DNA from 3 places in the Mesorhizobium sp. P2_A12 genome. Region 3 is predicted to be linked to each of the others. Evidence: riboswitches for the same ligand, from Rfam matches in the RefSeq annotation. Region 3 holds a riboswitch; each other region holds the start of a gene.
What was found. A riboswitch is a leader RNA that binds a small molecule or an ion and turns the genes downstream of it on or off. The one in region 3 is predicted to bind thiamine pyrophosphate.
Positions count from the first base shown of each region.

Region 1 (5,343 bases), on a different contig from region 3:
CCTGCGTGCGGTAGCTGCCCATGCGTGCCAACAATAGGTAGGGCAAGGTCTGCACCGAATCACTGCCGAACAGCGCGATGACGCCGAGATCGCCGAGCGACAGCGCCATGGCGAAAGCAAAGGCGGTGGCGAGCGGCCGCCGCAGCGACGGCCAGTCGACCAGCAGCAAGCGGTTCCAGCCCGTGATGCCGAGCTGCTCACAGAGCCGTTCGTGACGCTCGCTCGCCGCATCATAGGCGGGACGGACAGCGCGCAGCGCGAACGGCATCGCCATCACCGCGTTGACGGTCACGACCATGACCGGGGCGATGGCAAAGACATCGCCGACATGGCGCAGCAACAGGAACCAGCCGGCGCCGACGACGATCGGCGGCACGACGAGGACAAAACCGGCGCCGGTATCGGCGGCGTGTTCGAGCATCGTCTTCGCGCCGGAGCGGCGATTCAGCGCCAGCGCCCGGCGTGCCATGGTCAGCGCCAGCGACAGCGCCACGGAAAGCAGTGCCGACAGGAAGGCGAGCACCGCGCTAGTCAGCGTCGCCTGCCGCACGACGACCTCGCCGGCAAGCCGGCCGAGATTGGCGCTAAGCCCGGCCATCACCGTGGCCGCCATCGGTCCGACGACGAACAGCAGCGCCAGCACGATGAGCACGACGTTCAGCAAGGTCTCGGTCCCATTGACGGAGAGGTAGCGGCGCGGCGCCACCGGCAGGTTGGTGTCGCCGGCCACATTGGCGCCAAGCCGCGTCAGCGCCAGCACGACGACAAACGTCAAGGCAATCTGCAGCAAGGTCAGCGTGACCGCCCGCGCGGGATCGAAATCGAACCGCAGCGCCTGGTAGATGCCGACCTCCAGCGTCGTCGCGGCCGGCCCGCCGCCGAGCGTCAGCACGATCGTGAACGAGGTGATGCAGAGCATGAAGACAAGCCCGGCGACGCCAGGCAGGGCCGCGCGCAGCGTCGGCCATTCGATCAGCCGGAACGCCGGCCGTGCGCCCATGCCGAGCTGGCTGGCCAACCGCCACTGATCGGCGGGAATGGTCTGCAATGCCTCGAGGAACAGCCGCACGCTGAGCGGCAGGTTGAAGAAGACATGCGCGACGAGAATGCCGGACAGGCCATAGATGCCCGGCCAGTTCCCGCCGCCGATCATCGCGAACACGCCGGCAAAATAGCCGGCGCGGCCATAGAGAGCCAGAATGCCGAGTGCCGCGACGATGGCAGGCAGCGCCAATGGTACGGCAAACAGCTGCAGGATGAAGGCGCGGCCAGGGAAGCGTGGATGCCGCGACAGCGCGCGCGCCACCAACAGCGCCGGCCCGACCGAAAGCAGCGTCGAGAGCGCCGCTTGCCACAGGGTGAAGCGAACGACGCGCAGCAGATAAGGATCGAAGGCTGCCCAGGCGCCGGAGAAGTCGTGAGCGCCTTCGAAAAGCAGCCCGGCAAACGCGCCGCAAATTAGCAGCGCGATCGGGCCGAGCGCGATGATGCCGGCGGTGATGCGGGGGTCAGTTGGATGGCGCGTGGGCATGTCGCGCTACCCAACGCTGTCATGGGTGTCAATTGATTGAAATGCTTGGCTAAGGTCTAGTTCCCGCCCACCCCCCTCTGTCCTACCGGACATCTTCCCCGAAAGGGGGGAGATTGCTCGTTTCGCCACCCAGGCCAATTTCCAAAATGGCAGGAATGAGCGAGGTGACAGAGCTGCCGATCTCCCTCCTTGCGGGGGAGATGGCCGGCAGGCCAGAGGGGGGTGACTTGGCACAAACATATGGCGAAGCTTGAATCCTACTTGCTCATCGCAGCCAGCCATTCATCGACCCAGGCCTTGCGGTTGGCGGCGACCTCTTCGGGGCTGAACAGCAAGGTCTTGGTCGGCTTGACCAGTTTGTCGAAGGCCGGGTTGAGCGGCTTGTCGGTCTTGCCGGCCGGGAACATCCAGTTGGTCTCGGGGATGGCATCCTGGAATTTCGGTCCGGTCATGAAGGCCATGAACTTTTCCGCCAGCGGGTTTTTCGCCCCGGTCGTGGTGATGCCGGCGACCTCGATCTGCAGATATTCGCCCTCCTCGAACGACGCTGCCTGGTAGCGCTCGGTGTTCTCGGCGACCATGTGATAGGCCGGCGAGGTGGTGTAGGACAGCACCATCGGCGCCTCGCCCTTGGTGAACAGGCCATAGGCCTCGCTCCAGCCCGGCGTCACGGTCAACACTTTCGACTTGAGCTTGGCCCAGGCTTCCGGCGCCTTGTCGCCATAGACCGACTTGACCCACAACAGCAGGCCGAGACCCGGGGTCGAGGTGCGCGGGTCCTGGATGACGATCTTGTCGTCGGCGCTGCCTTCGACCAGGTCCTTCAGGCTCTTCGGCGGGCTCTTCAGCTTTTCGGTGTCGTAGACGACAGCGAAATAGCCATAGTCGAAAGGTACGAAAGTACCGTCGCTCCAGCCGCCCGGCACATTGACGTCGGACACAGCGCCATGCGGCGCAAACAGGCCGGTAGCCTTGGCATCGGCGGTGAGATTGGTGTCGAGCCCCAGCACGATGTCGGCCTTGGTCGATGCCCCTTCCAGCCTGACGCGGTTGAGCAGCGCGACGCCATCGGCGACGGAGACGAACTCGACATCGCAGCCGCACTCGGCTTCGAATTCCTTCTTCACCACGGGACCCGGACCCCAGTCGGCGGTGAAACTCTCATAGGTGTAGACGGTGAGCTTGTCCTTGGCCAAGGCAGGTCCGGACAGGGCCACAACCATGGCTGAGGCAAGGGAGTAGAAAAGCGTGCGCATCGGCGCCTCCTTCGTTCGAATTGAAAGGAATTGAGGCGCCGGACTGTCCGAAACGTCTAATCCCTCCGCCGGTACAAACCGGATCAGGTTCAGCGGGTTGGCGAGATTGCCTCTCAGCCGGTCCGCGAAGATCGCGTCCGGCACCCCGTTAGAGCGTTTCGAGACATAGGCCGGGCCGATCCCTCACGCAAGTGGCAGTTTGCCGGCCTTCCGTTTCCCGTGCCGGGCTGGTAAGGGCCACACGATATGAGCACATTCACCATCCTGCTTGGCGGCGATCTCATCCGCACGCCACGGCTCGACCATCAGGTCGAAGGCTCCCGCGTCATCGCCGCCGACGCCGGCATCGGCCATGCGCGGCTGCTGGGCCTTGTCCCGGAACTGTGGGTGGGTGATTTCGATTCCGTGCCGGCCAACCTGCCGGACGACCTAGCCGCCGTGCCCCGTCGGACCTTTCCAGCGGAGAAGGACCAGACCGATGGCGAACTGGCGGTCGCCGCCGCACTGGAGCGCGGCGCGACCAGCCTGGTGCTCGCCGGCGCTTTCGGCGGCAAGCGCGCCGACCACGCCTTCCTGCATCTGGCGCTTGCCGTGCGGCTGGCCGAAGCCGGAACAGAGATAGTTTTGACCAGTGGCGCGCAGGAAGGCGTTCCACTGCTGCACGGGAAAGCCGGCTTCGACTATGCCGACGGCACGTTGTTTTCGGTGCTTGGCTTTTCCGATCTTTCCGGCCTGACCGTCACCGGCGCCAAATGGCCGCTCGACCGCGTCAGGGTCGCGTTCGGCTCCTCATTGACAATCTCCAACGAGGTCAAGGGCCGCCTCGAAATCACACTCGGCCAGGGCCGCGCGCTGTTGCTCGCCCACCCTTATCCACTACCTGAAAGCTGAAATGGCCCCGCCCCTTCTCAATCTCGACGGGATAAAACTGACCTTCGGTGGCACGCCGCTGCTCGACGGCGCCGCCTTGACCGCTTCTGCCGGCGACAAGATCGCGCTGGTCGGACGCAACGGGTCGGGCAAGTCGACGCTGCTGAAGATCGCCGCCGGCCTGATCGAGCCGCAGGATGGCGAAGTGTTCCGCCAGCCCTCGGCAACCGTCCGCTATTTACCGCAAATGCCCGACATGGAGGGTTTTGCGACCGTACGCGCCTATGTCGAGGCAGGACTCGGACCTGCCGACGATCCATACCGCGCCAGCTATTTGATGGAGCATCTCGGCCTGTCGGGCGAGGAGCGGCCGAACGATCTGTCCGGCGGCGAGGCGCGACGCGCCGCCCTTGCCCGCGTCATGGCGCCGGAGCCCGATATACTGCTGCTTGATGAGCCGACCAACCATCTCGATCTCTCGGTGATCGAATGGCTGGAAGAGGAGCTCGTGCGCACCTCCTCGGCGCTCGTCGTCATCTCGCACGACCGCCGTTTCCTTGAGCGCGTATCGCGCGCCACCGTCTGGCTCGATCGCGGCCAGACCCGCAGGCTGGACAAAGGCTTTGGTCATTTCGAGGAATGGCGCGACCTTGTGCTGGAAGAGGAAGAGCGCGAGCAGCACAAGCTCGGCCGCCAGATCGTGCGCGAGGAGCACTGGCTGCGCTATGGCGTGACGGCACGGCGCAAGCGCAACATGCGCCGGCTTGGCGAACTGCAGACCATGCGCCAGCGCTTCCGCGGCCATCGCGGCGCCGAGGGTTCGGCAACCATGGTGGCCAGCGACGCCGCCGAATCCGGCAAGCTGGTGATCGAGGCGAAAAACATCGAGAAGAGCTTCGGCGACCTCACCGTGGTCAAGGGCTTCTCGACCCGCATCCAGCGCGGCGATCGCGTCGGCCTCGTTGGGCCGAACGGTGCCGGCAAGACGACGCTGCTGAAGATGCTGACCGGTGAGATGAAGCCCGACGCCGGTTCGGTGCGCCTCGGCACCAATCTGGAGATCGCCACGCTCGACCAGAAGCGCGAAGCGGTCGATCCGCAAGAGACGCTGGCGCAATATCTCACCGACGGACGCGGCGAGAACCTCGTCATCAATGGCCAGCAGCGCCATGTCGTCTCCTACATGAAGGATTTCCTGTTCAAGGCCGAGCAGGCACGCACGCCGGTGCGCGAGCTCTCCGGCGGCGAACGGGCGCGGCTCTTGCTGGCGCGCGTGCTGGCGCGGCCGGCAAACCTTCTGGTGCTCGATGAGCCGACCAACGATCTCGACATGGAAACGCTGGAACTGCTGCAGGAACTGGTTGCCGGCTTTGCCGGCACCGTCATCCTGGTCAGCCACGACCGCGATTTCCTCGACCGCACGGTGACCAGCATCATTGCGCCGGACGGCGGCGGGCGCTGGATCGAATATGCCGGCGGCTATTCGGACATGCTGGCGCAGCGCGGCGGCACCAGGCTAGACGATCGCAAGGCGCGGACGAAAACCGAAGCCGGCGAAGCCCCGGTCGCGACCAAGAATGAAGCCGCCGCGCCAAAGGGGCCGGCGAAGAAACTGTCGTTCAAGCAGAAATTCGCGCTGGAATCCCTGCCCAAGAAAATCGAGGCTGTGATGGCGTCGATCTCGAG
Region 1 is NZ_JBFUCU010000004.1:418,007-423,349, reverse strand. Features, by position in the region: gene thiP (thiamine/thiamine pyrophosphate ABC transporter permease) at 1-1,531, opposite strand, end outside; gene thiB (thiamine ABC transporter substrate binding subunit) at 1,789-2,787, opposite strand; TPP riboswitch at 2,831-2,945, opposite strand; gene AC1DZU_RS12345 (thiamine diphosphokinase) at 3,034-3,678, shown strand; gene AC1DZU_RS12340 (ABC-F family ATP-binding cassette domain-containing protein) at 3,680-5,343, shown strand, end outside.
Region 1: linked by a shared signal. The riboswitch ahead of thiB (thiamine ABC transporter substrate binding subunit) and the one ahead of AC1DZU_RS17145 (YkoF family thiamine/hydroxymethylpyrimidine-binding protein) in region 3 are both predicted to bind thiamine pyrophosphate.

Region 2 (5,343 bases), on a different contig from region 3:
CGGTCGTAGCCTTACCCGGTCAAAACAAGGATTCAAACCATGAATGCCCTCGTCATCTGCTCCGGCGGATTGGACTCTGTTTCGCTCGCTCACAAGGTGGCGACCGAGCAGAAACTCATTGGCCTGCTTTCGTTCGATTACGGCCAGAGGCACAAAAAGGAACTCGGCTTTGCCGCCATCTGTGCCAAGCGGCTGGGTGTTCCGCACCAGATCGTCGATATCCGCGATGTCGGCCGGAACCTGAGCGGCTCGGCGCTGACTGATAATGTGGACGTGCCCGACGGGCACTATGCCGAAGACTCCATGAGGATCACGGTGGTGCCGAATAGGAACGCCATCATGCTGGCCATCGCCTTCGGGGTTGCCGCCGCGCAGAAGGCCGATGCGGTGGCCACTGCCGTCCACGGCGGAGATCATTTCATCTATCCCGATTGCCGGCCCGCTTTTATCGACGCCTTTCAGACGATGCAGAACCATGCGCTCGCAGGCTACGCCGATATCCGCCTGTACGCTCCGTATGTGAATATGTCGAAGGCCGACATCGTCAGCGAGGGGGCAAAGTACGCCACGCCGTTCGAGGCAACGTGGTCCTGCTACAAGGGCGGTGCACGTCATTGCGGTCGCTGCGGGACATGCGTCGAACGGCGCGAAGCATTCGATTTGGCCGGCATTGCCGATCGGACAAATTATGAGGATGCAGACTTCTGGCTCCACGCTATCCAGACAAGGAGCGCGTGATGTTCCGCATTACCAAAGAGTTCCACTTCTCGGCCTCGCATCAGCTCACCTCCTTGCCATCCGATCATCAGTGCGCACGCCTGCACGGCCACAACTACATCGTCGTCGTGGAGCTTTCAGGTGGCGAACTGGACGAACACGGCTTTGTGCGCGACTACCAAGATCTGGCGGCGTTCAAGCACTACATCGATGGGACGTTCGACCATCGGCATCTTAACGACGTGCTGGGTCATGACCATGCCACAGCGGAATGTCTGGCCAGGCACTTCTACCACTGGTGCAAGATGCGGCTACCCGAAACCTCCGCCGTGCGGGTGAGCGAGACGCCGAAAACCTGGGCGGAATACCGACCATGACTTGCGCGTTGCATCCCGGAATCCGGGTGAGCGAGATTTTTGGGCCGACCATTCAGGGCGAAGGCGTGCTGATCGGCTTGCCGACGGTGTTCGTAAGAACCGGCGGGTGCGATTATCGCTGTTCCTGGTGCGACAGCCTGCATGCGGTGGACCGTCGCTTCCGCCATGATTGGGAGATGATGTCTCCCGACGCGGTTTGGCAAAAGGTCATTGCGCTTTCCGGCGGTCAGCCCGTGATGGTATCGCTGTCGGGCGGCAATCCGGCCATCCAGCCGCTTAGCCAGTTGATCGACCGCGGGCATGGTGAGGGCTACCGTTTTGCATTGGAAACCCAAGGCTCGGTGTCTAAGCAATGGTTCGCGGATCTCGACGTGCTGGTACTAAGCCCCAAGCCGCCCTCAAGCGAAATGACGACAGATTGGGCCGCGTTCGACGCCTGCTTAGAGGCGGCGCAGGATAAGCCGCAGATGGCGCTCAAGCTCGTTGTCTTCGACGATGATGACTATGCCTATGCCAAAGACGCCGCGGCGCGCTACCCGCAATTACCCGTCTATCTGCAGCCCGGCAATCACACGCCACCGCGTCCCGGCGACGAAGACGCATTCATCGACATGGCCGGTGTGATGAGGCGCATGGAATGGCTGGTTGAAAAGGTGACCCGTGACAGGTGGTTCGAGGCGCGTGTACTGCCGCAGCTTCATGTTCTGCTCTGGGGGAACAAACGGGGCGTCTAGCCGAAGCGGAAGGATTGCCGACGACGAGCAAGACAGACATCTATAGCAATCTCACCCAACTGGGTGGCAGCAGCGTCGTTCCGGAAAGCCCCGAAAATACCGTGCTGGAAAAGGCACCGAATCCGCATGAGGGCTCGCCTTATTGGGGGCGCTTCACCGCTGCTCTGGGGCGTCACTTGCTCTCGATACTAGCATGCTTTTCCGCTGGGTTTGTTTGGTCGTCGATCACCGCTGCGGGACGAATGCGCTTGACAAAATAGCGCCGGCCCATTCAATTCGACGCATTCACCAGGGGAGTCCCGGCAAGGGGCTGAGATACTGCTGGCTTTCGCGGCGCAGTGACCCGTTGAACCTGATCCAGTTCATACTGGCGTAGGGACGGTGCAAGCGCTTTGCGGGAGTCCACGCCCGAAGACCTGTTTCGGCAGGTCGACCAAAGCGTCTTTTCATCCTTCCGGCACAGAACTGGGTCTCCAATGCAATGAGCAAAGGAGCCTCAAGATGAATGCCCTCACCCCCGCCGTATCGACGGGACCACTGCCCGCCTCACGGAAAATCCACAAGCAAGGCACCCTCCATCGGCACATCAAGGTGCCGATGCGCGAAATCTCCGTCCATCCGACGGCCGGCGAGCCTCCTGTGACGGTCTACGATCCGTCCGGCCCGTATACCGACCCGGCTGTCGAAACCCGCATTGAAAACGGCCTTGCCCGGCTTCGCCACGAATGGATTACCGCGCGCGGCGATGTCGAGGCCTATGGCGGACGCCATGTCCGGCCAGAAGACAATGGATTCGTCACGGGCGAGCGCCTGACACCGGAATTTGCCATGCGCAACCGGCCGCTCAGGGCCAAGCAAGGCAAGGCGGTGACCCAACTTGCCTATGCGCGCGCCGGCATCATCACACCTGAAATGGAGTTCGTCGCCATCCGCGAAAACCTCGGCCGCGAGATGCTGCGTGGCAAGCTTGAGCGCGACGGCGAAGCCTTCGGCGCGACGATCCCAGACTTCGTCACGCCGGAATTCGTGCGCGATGAGGTTGCGCGCGGGTGTGCGATCATTCCCGCCAACATCAATCATCCCGAAAGCGAGCCGATGATCATCGGCCGCAATTTCCTGGTGAAGATCAACGCCAATATAGGCAATTCCGCCGTCACCTCCTCGATGGCCGAAGAGGTCGAAAAAATGGTCTGGGCGATCCGCTGGGGCGCCGATACGGTGATGGACCTGTCGACCGGCCGCAACATCCACAACATCCGCGACTGGATCGTGCGCAATTCACCGGTGCCGATCGGCACGGTGCCGCTCTACCAGGCGCTCGAAAAGGTCGGCGGCATAGCCGAGGATCTGAGCTGGGAGGTCTACCGCGACACGCTGATCGAACAGGCTGAACAGGGCGTCGATTATTTCACCATCCATGCCGGCGTGCGGCTGCACTACATCCCGCTGACCGTTGACCGGGTCGCGGGCATCGTCTCGCGCGGCGGCTCGATCATGGCCAAATGGTGCCTGCATCACCACCGGGAAAGCTTCCTCTACGAGCATTTCGCGGAGATCTGCGACATCTGCCGCGCCTATGACGTCTCCTTCTCGCTCGGCGACGGCCTACGTCCCGGCTCGATCGCCGACGCTAATGACGCAGCACAGTTCGCCGAGCTGGAAACGCTCGGCGAGCTGACGCAGATCGCCTGGGCAAAGGATTGCCAGGTGATGATCGAGGGACCCGGCCACGTGCCTATGCACAAGATCAAAGAGAACATGGACAAGCAGCTCGCTGTCTGCGGTGAAGCACCCTTCTATACGCTTGGACCGCTGACGACCGACATCGCACCGGGCTACGACCACATCACCTCAGGCATCGGTGCGGCGATGATCGGCTGGTTCGGCACCGCCATGCTCTGCTACGTTACGCCCAAGGAGCATCTCGGCCTTCCCGATCGCAACGACGTCAAGATTGGCGTGATCACCTACAAGATCGCCGCCCATGCCGCCGATCTGGCGAGGGGTCATCCGGCGGCGAAAGTCAGGGATGATGCCCTCTCCCGCGCGCGCTTCGAGTTCCGCTGGGAGGACCAGTTCAACCTGTCGCTCGATCCCGAAACGGCGCGGTCATTCCACGACCAGACCTTGCCCAAGGAAGCGCACAAGGTGGCGCATTTCTGCTCCATGTGCGGGCCGAAATTCTGCTCCATGCGCATCTCCCACGACATCCGCGCCGAGGCGCAGAAGGAGGGCATGGCGGCGATGGCGGCGAAATATCGCGAAGGCGGCGATCTCTATGTGCCGGCGGACGAGGCCGGCGCACCGCTCATGCCGGAGGCGCATGGGCCATCATGAGAGTGCTGGTTAAAGGGGCCGGCGTCGCCGGCCTCACCGCGGCCTTCGAACTCGCCGCCCGCGGCGCGACGGTCACAGTCGCCGAGATCCGGCTGACCCTTGGCGGCAATGCGTCGTGGTTCGCCGGCGGCATGCTGGCGCCCTGGTGCGAGCGTGAAAGCGCCGAGCAGCCGGTGCTGGATCTCGGATGCAATGCCGCAGACTGGTGGGAGGCGGCAACGCCTGGCCAGGTGACACGGGCGGGAACGCTGGTCGTGGCCGCGCCGCGCGATGTGGGCGAGCTCGAGCGGTTCGCCAGCCGTACATCGGGTCATCGGCGTGTCGATGAAGATGAAATCGTGTTGCTCGAGCCCGACCTTGCCGGCCGCTTCCGCCGCGGACTGTTCTTCTCCGACGAAGCCCATCTCGACCCGCGCCAGGCGATGGCGGCACTTCATGGCAGGCTGGCGGCGATGGGCGTCGAATTCCGCTTCGGCGTCGATGCCCGGCACATTTCCGGTTTCGATCGCCGGATCGACTGCACGGGAATGGCAGCCCTCGATGGCAGGCTGCGCGGCGTACGTGGCGAAATGCTGATCCTGCGCACGCCGGATGTGTCGCTGTCGCGCCCGGTCCGGCTGCTTCACCCGCGCTTTCCGCTTTACGTGGTGCCGCGCACCGGACACCGTTTCATGGTTGGCGCGACGATGATCGAGAGCCGGTCCACGGGACCGGTGACGGCGCGTTCGATGATGGAGCTTTTGGGCGCGGCCTACGCTCTCCATCCGGCATTCGGCGAGGCTGGCGTCATCGTGACCGGCGCCGGTGTTCGTCCGGCCTTTCCAGACAACCTGCCGCGAGTCGCGACCCACGGAAGCACCGTCGCGATCAATGGGCTCTATCGCCACGGTTTTCTCCTCGCCCCCGCCATGGCGCGCCAGGCTGCCGACCTGGTTTTCAATCAAGACGGAACCAAGGAGCTTGCTCATGAAATTGATGGTCAACGGCGAAGCGCATGAGATTGCCGCCACCACCCTGGCCGAGCTGCTTGCCGCGCTCGACTATCAGAGCGATTGGCTGGCGACCGCCGTCAACAGCGACCTCGTAAACAAAGCCAACCGGGTGGAATTCCGTTTGAGCGACGGCGATCGGATCGAAATCCTCTCGCCCATGCAGGGAGGCTAGCATGTTCGACCTTC
Region 2 is NZ_JBFUCU010000034.1:11,238-16,580, forward strand. Features, by position in the region: gene queC (7-cyano-7-deazaguanine synthase QueC) at 40-738, shown strand; gene queD (6-carboxytetrahydropterin synthase QueD) at 738-1,094, shown strand; gene queE (7-carboxy-7-deazaguanine synthase QueE) at 1,091-1,828, shown strand; TPP riboswitch at 2,109-2,225, shown strand; gene thiC (phosphomethylpyrimidine synthase ThiC) at 2,330-4,165, shown strand; gene thiO (glycine oxidase ThiO) at 4,162-5,163, shown strand; gene thiS (sulfur carrier protein ThiS) at 5,132-5,329, shown strand; gene AC1DZU_RS33540 (thiazole synthase) at 5,331-5,343, shown strand, end outside.
Region 2: linked by a shared signal. The riboswitch ahead of thiC (phosphomethylpyrimidine synthase ThiC) and the one ahead of AC1DZU_RS17145 (YkoF family thiamine/hydroxymethylpyrimidine-binding protein) in region 3 are both predicted to bind thiamine pyrophosphate.

Region 3 (5,343 bases):
AGCGGCGCAACGCGCGCCCGCGCCGCCTTGCGCCTGATGCCTTGCACTTCGAGCCCAAGCGTCGTGTTGTCGAGGATGCGTCGCCACGGCATCAGCGCGTCACGCTGCGGCATAAAGGCGAAATGCCTGCCGTGGTCGTCGAGCGGCGTGCCGTCGAAGAACATCTCGCCCTCGCCGTGCTGCGCGCCGGTCAGAAGCTGGAACAGCGTCGACTTGCCGGCGCCCGACGGCCCGAGGATGGAGACGAATTCACCGGCGCTGACGCTGAGCGAAATGTCGGCGAGCACGTCGAGCCGGCCAAATGCCTTGCGCACATGCCGCAGTTCGAGCCGGCTCATCGCCACGGCCCCGTCCCGGCGGGGTGCTGGCCGGCGGCCCGTTCCCAGGGCATGGCAAGGCGCTGCAGGAGCACCGTCAGCCCAAACAGAGTGAGCGTGAGCGCGGCGCTGACACCGACGGCGGCCAGCACCAGATCGGGGCGGAAGTTGTTCTTGGCGTTGAGCATGTAGATGCCCAGCCCCTTCGCGGCACCGGCATATTCAGCGAAGATGGCGCCGACCACGGCATAGGTAATGGAGATCCTCAGGCCCGCGAAGAAATAGGGCAGCGCCGAGGGCAGCCGCGCCAACACGAAGACGCGCCAGCGCCCTGCCCCCATGGCGCGCAGCATCTGCCCGATCTCGGGCTCCGTCGCCTCGTAACCCTGCACCAGCGCCACCAGCATCGGAAAGAAGGTGACCAGCGCCACCAGCATGATCTTGGGCATCAACCCGAAGCCGAACCACAGCACCACCAGCGGCGCGATCGCCACCAGTGGCAAGGTCTGGCTAACGATGAAGACGGGAAACAGCGCACGCCGCAGCGGCCGGAAGAAGTCGACCAGCATCGACAGCGCAAAGGCCGCGCTGAGCGAAAAGGCAAAGCCGATCAGCGTGGCGCGGATGGTGGGAATGGCGTTGTCGACCAGCGCCTCGCGATTGAGCATCGCCTGCTCGAACACGCGCGACGGCGCCGGCAGTGTCGTCGGCTTGATGCCGGAATAGGTGGCATAGAGCTCCCATGCCAGCAGCATCAACCCCACCGAAATCATGGCCGGTGCTGCCTTGACAAGAAGGCTCGCGATCGGACGCGAAGCGGCTGATGATGAGGCCACGGGCATAACCTTTGACGGGGTCGCGAACGCGGCCGCTCAGCCGGCCGACGGGCTGTTCGCCGAGACCGTGACGTCGAGGGTTACGTGGCCGGCGCCTGGCCCGAAGCGGCAGAAGGCTTCGTCCAGCGCCGAAAAGATCGCGCCGGCATCCCCGCGCAATTTCGTGCAGAAATGCTTCGAGCGCTCATAGACACCGGACTGCTTGAGAAAATCGATGCAGCCGTAAATCTCGTCCATGTGGTCGTCGGTGCCCATCACATAGAGCGAGAACTGCGCTGCCGCCGGCTGGCCGGTCAAAGCCGCGCCACGCACCGCGGCGATTGCCGCATCCTTGCGCGGGCCGAGGGGGCCGACAGGCCCACCAAGTGCATCGGAACGGCAGATCGGATCATCCGGCTCGCCAGGGCAGCCGCGCGAGATGGTGGCTGACAACACGCAATGTTTGCCGCTGCGTGCCGCCGCCACGAACAGGTCTCGCATCGCCGGAAATAGCACTTCGGGCGGCCCGACCAGCAAGGTCGAGATGTCGTCGGTCTCGATCCTGAGCCGATCGCGGTAGGGGTCGAGCCCATCCAGCGCGCCAAAGATGACGCCGACGAAATCGTCGGCCATGGGGTATAGGGAAATCTGTGCGCCTGAAAACATCGCCCGCCTCGCTCCGCTGGTATTACCCAGATCAGCTTCTAGGGTCTGTGGGCTTGCCGCCCCCGTCTCAGCCCCGACCGTACGGAGCACCCCTGTGGATGCGCGGGTTAAAGCACCATTCGAGCTGAAGCGAAAGTGGTTTTTTGGCGCGCTCTTCCAAAGCATTGCGCCAGGCCCGCGAAACCGGACCGTCGAGCGACAAACTCTCAACCATCAGGCGGCGTTTGGCGCCAGGTATGCGCATGGCGCAGGAAATCGACGAAGGTGCGTACCGCCGGTGATGTATGACGCTGCTTCTGGTAGCAGAGAAACCAGCCGGGAAAGGTCGCGCACCAATTATCCAGGAGCGACACCAACTTGCCGGCATCGATCAGCGGACGCACGAGGTCTTCCGCCCAAAAGGCGATGCCGACGCCCTGCACGGCGGCGGCAATCGCCATGTCGCGGCTGGAGACGACAAGCGGACCGCTGACCGCGACCGAGAACCATTGGCCATCCCGGGCGAATTCCCATGAGTAGGGCCCAGCACTCCCCGGCCGGCGCCAATTGATGCAGCGGTGCTGGAGCAGATCCGCAGGTGCCGACGGCGATCCGTAGCGGGCGAGGTAGTCCGGCGAGGCCACTGCGAGTTGGCGCTGCGTGCCGCCAAGCGCCACCGCGACCATGTCGGCTTCGAGAAATTCGCCAAGCCTGGCGCTGACATCATAGCCGGCCTCGACGATATCGACGGAGGCATCGTCGATCGTCACGTCGAGCACGATGTCCGGCCATGCCTCATGAAAACGGCCAAGCACCGGCTCCAGATAGGTGGCGGCGGCAACGCTGGGCATATGGACGCGCAAGACGCCGGCCGGCGTGTCTCGCAAGGCGGTCGCATCGCTGACCGCCGCCTCCATCTCGGCCATCGCCGGCGCAAAGCGCGCATGCAGGCGCGCTCCGGCTTCGGTCAAAGAAAGGCTGCGTGTCGTCCGGTTGAGCAAGCGCAGGCCAAGCCGCGTTTCGAGCTGACGGATCGTCTGGCTGAGCGTCGATGCTGAAATCCGCAGATCTTCAGCGGCACGGGCGAAGCTGCCATGCGCCACTACAGCGGCAAAGGCTTTCAGCTCTGCATATTCGCTACCTCGCATTACGCCATATTCTCCAATGAGTATGATGGCATTCTATCGCATTTTCGGTAGGAGTCTGCTGTCTAGCTTGAGGACATGCTTCGAACGGCTGTGATCATCGGCATCGAGCACACCTGAATCTCCCTCTGAGCAGGAGCAACGAACATGCAGAAACTCAACGGAAAAATCGCCTTGGTGACCGGCGCCTCCTCGGGCATTGGCGCGGCAACCGCGCTGGCGCTGGCGGAGCAAGGTGCTGTCGTCGCCATTGCGGCGCGACGTCGGCAGCGCCTCGATGACCTGGCCGCACGCATCCGCGACAACGGCGGCGAGGCCTTGGCAATCGAGGTCGACATCACCGATGAAGCGCAGGCCACAGCCATGGTCCGGCGCGTGCTGGAAAGCCATGGCCGGCTGGACATGCTGTTCAATGTTGCCGGTGTCGGCGTCGCCGCACCCTTCCAGAACACCACCACCCGCGAATACCGGGAGATGGTCGACATCAACATTCTGGGTCTGCTCTACACGATCAATGCGGCGCTGCCGACAATGAAACGGCAGGGATCAGGCCACATCGTCATCGTTTCGTCGGGCACCGGCCGCTACATCCATCCATCTGTGGTCTATTCCGGTACCAAACATGCGGCCAGCGCCATGGCGGAATCACTGCGCCGCGAAATCAGCAAGGACGGCATCCGCGTCACGGTGATCGAGCCGGGCGCGGTCAGGACCGAGTTCACCGCCAATATGCGCGACGATGTTCGGCTGGCTGTCGAGCAAAGGTTGGGCGACATGGAGCAACTGGAGAGCGAGGACATCGCCGCCGCCATGCTCTACGCGGTCTCGCAGCCACCAAGGGTAAACGTCAATATCCTGACCGTCTATCCGACACAGCAGGCTTGATAACCCGCCGCAGCCCGTTCCCCGCCGCAATAGATTGCTCCGTGGCGTATGAGCGTGGCGCCAGTCCGACAGTTATAAGATTTTCGCAATTGTCTTATAACTCGCTTGAAATCCGGAGCAAAAGCGCGCAGCTATAAGAGAACCGCAAATTTCTTATAACCTAGAGACAATGTCGAACGCACGATGAAATCGATCGACATCGCTTATCGCACCTTGTTCGCTGAACTCGTGCAACGAAGCCTGGACGCGTCGTTCCACACCGACTTCTCGACGGCGGGCAATTTCGTGCGAGTCCCCGTAAAAGGCCGCGACTACTGGTATTTTGAGGAGACTCGGCCGAAGACAACAAGACGATATGTCGGCCCGGCCGACGATCCCGAGATCGCAAAACGCGTTGCCGCCTTCAGGGAAATCAAAAGCGACCTGAAGAGCCGTCGCAAGCTTGTATCGACGCTTGTCCGCGAGGCTGGGTTAATGGAGCCGGAGAAATTCACCGGTGATATCGTTGAAGCCCTTGGCAAGGCCGGGTTTTTCCGCCTGCGAGGCGTACTGGTCGGCACCGTCGCGTTCCAGACCTACGCCGGATATCTGGGCGTAAGGCTGCCGGGGGTGGCGCTACAAACAGGCGATGCCGACTTTGCTCAATTTCACTCGGTTTCCGTCGAAGTGAACGACAGTCTGCCGCCGATCATGGATGTACTGCGCGATATCGATCCTTCGTTTCGCGAAATTCCGCACCGAACAGATGCCAGTCGCACGACGCAGTTCGAAAACGCTTCCCGGTATAAGGTCGAATTCCTGACCCCAAACCGAGGCAGCGACGACTACGCCGACCACGCGAGCGCGATGCCGTCTCTGGGCGGCGCATCGGCGCAGCCTTTGCGATTCCTGGATTTTCTGATCCGCGAACCCGTACGAACCGTCTTGCTGCATCGATCCGGAGTCCCGGTGCTGGTCCCCTCACCCGAGCGATATGCTGTCCACAAACTGATTGTTGCCTCCCTGCGCCAAAAGAATGCAAACGGTGCCGCAAAGCGGGAAAAGGACGTTCTTCAGGCAAGCTTGCTTGTCGAGGCGATGAAAACTGCCCGCAGGCAAGACGACCTCGCCGCGGTGTTTGCCGAAGCATGGAACCGTGGCACCAGCTGGCGTGATGCGATCCAACGGGGTCTTCGTATGCTCGATCCCGATCGGCAAGACATGGTCGAAACAATCGTTCGAAGGGCACTTTCGGACATTGGTGAAAAGCTGGACGGCTTCACCAACGCGGCAAGCTGACTGAAAAGGCGTTTGGAATGCAACGATGCCACTCGACGACCTCGTCGAGCGGCATGCCTGGCAGAACCGGAGCTGTAAACCTTACGAAACCGCCTTCTCGCGAACCGGCAGCTTCCAGCCCGGCCTAACGAAGTGGCAGGTGTAACCGTTGGGGTATTTTGCCAGGTAGTCCTGATGTTCAGGCTCGGCTTCCCAGAAGGGGCCAACCGGTGCGACCTCGGTGACGACCTTGCCCGGCCACAAGCCAGATGCGTCGAC
Region 3 is NZ_JBFUCU010000007.1:41,091-46,433, reverse strand. Features, by position in the region: gene AC1DZU_RS17155 (ABC transporter ATP-binding protein) at 1-338, opposite strand, end outside; gene AC1DZU_RS17150 (ABC transporter permease) at 335-1,159, opposite strand; gene AC1DZU_RS17145 (YkoF family thiamine/hydroxymethylpyrimidine-binding protein) at 1,190-1,798, opposite strand; TPP riboswitch at 1,789-1,902, opposite strand; gene AC1DZU_RS17140 (LysR family transcriptional regulator) at 2,005-2,925, opposite strand; gene AC1DZU_RS17135 (SDR family oxidoreductase) at 3,070-3,807, shown strand; gene AC1DZU_RS17130 (nucleotidyltransferase family protein) at 3,991-5,085, shown strand; gene msrA (peptide-methionine (S)-S-oxide reductase MsrA) at 5,167-5,343, opposite strand, start outside.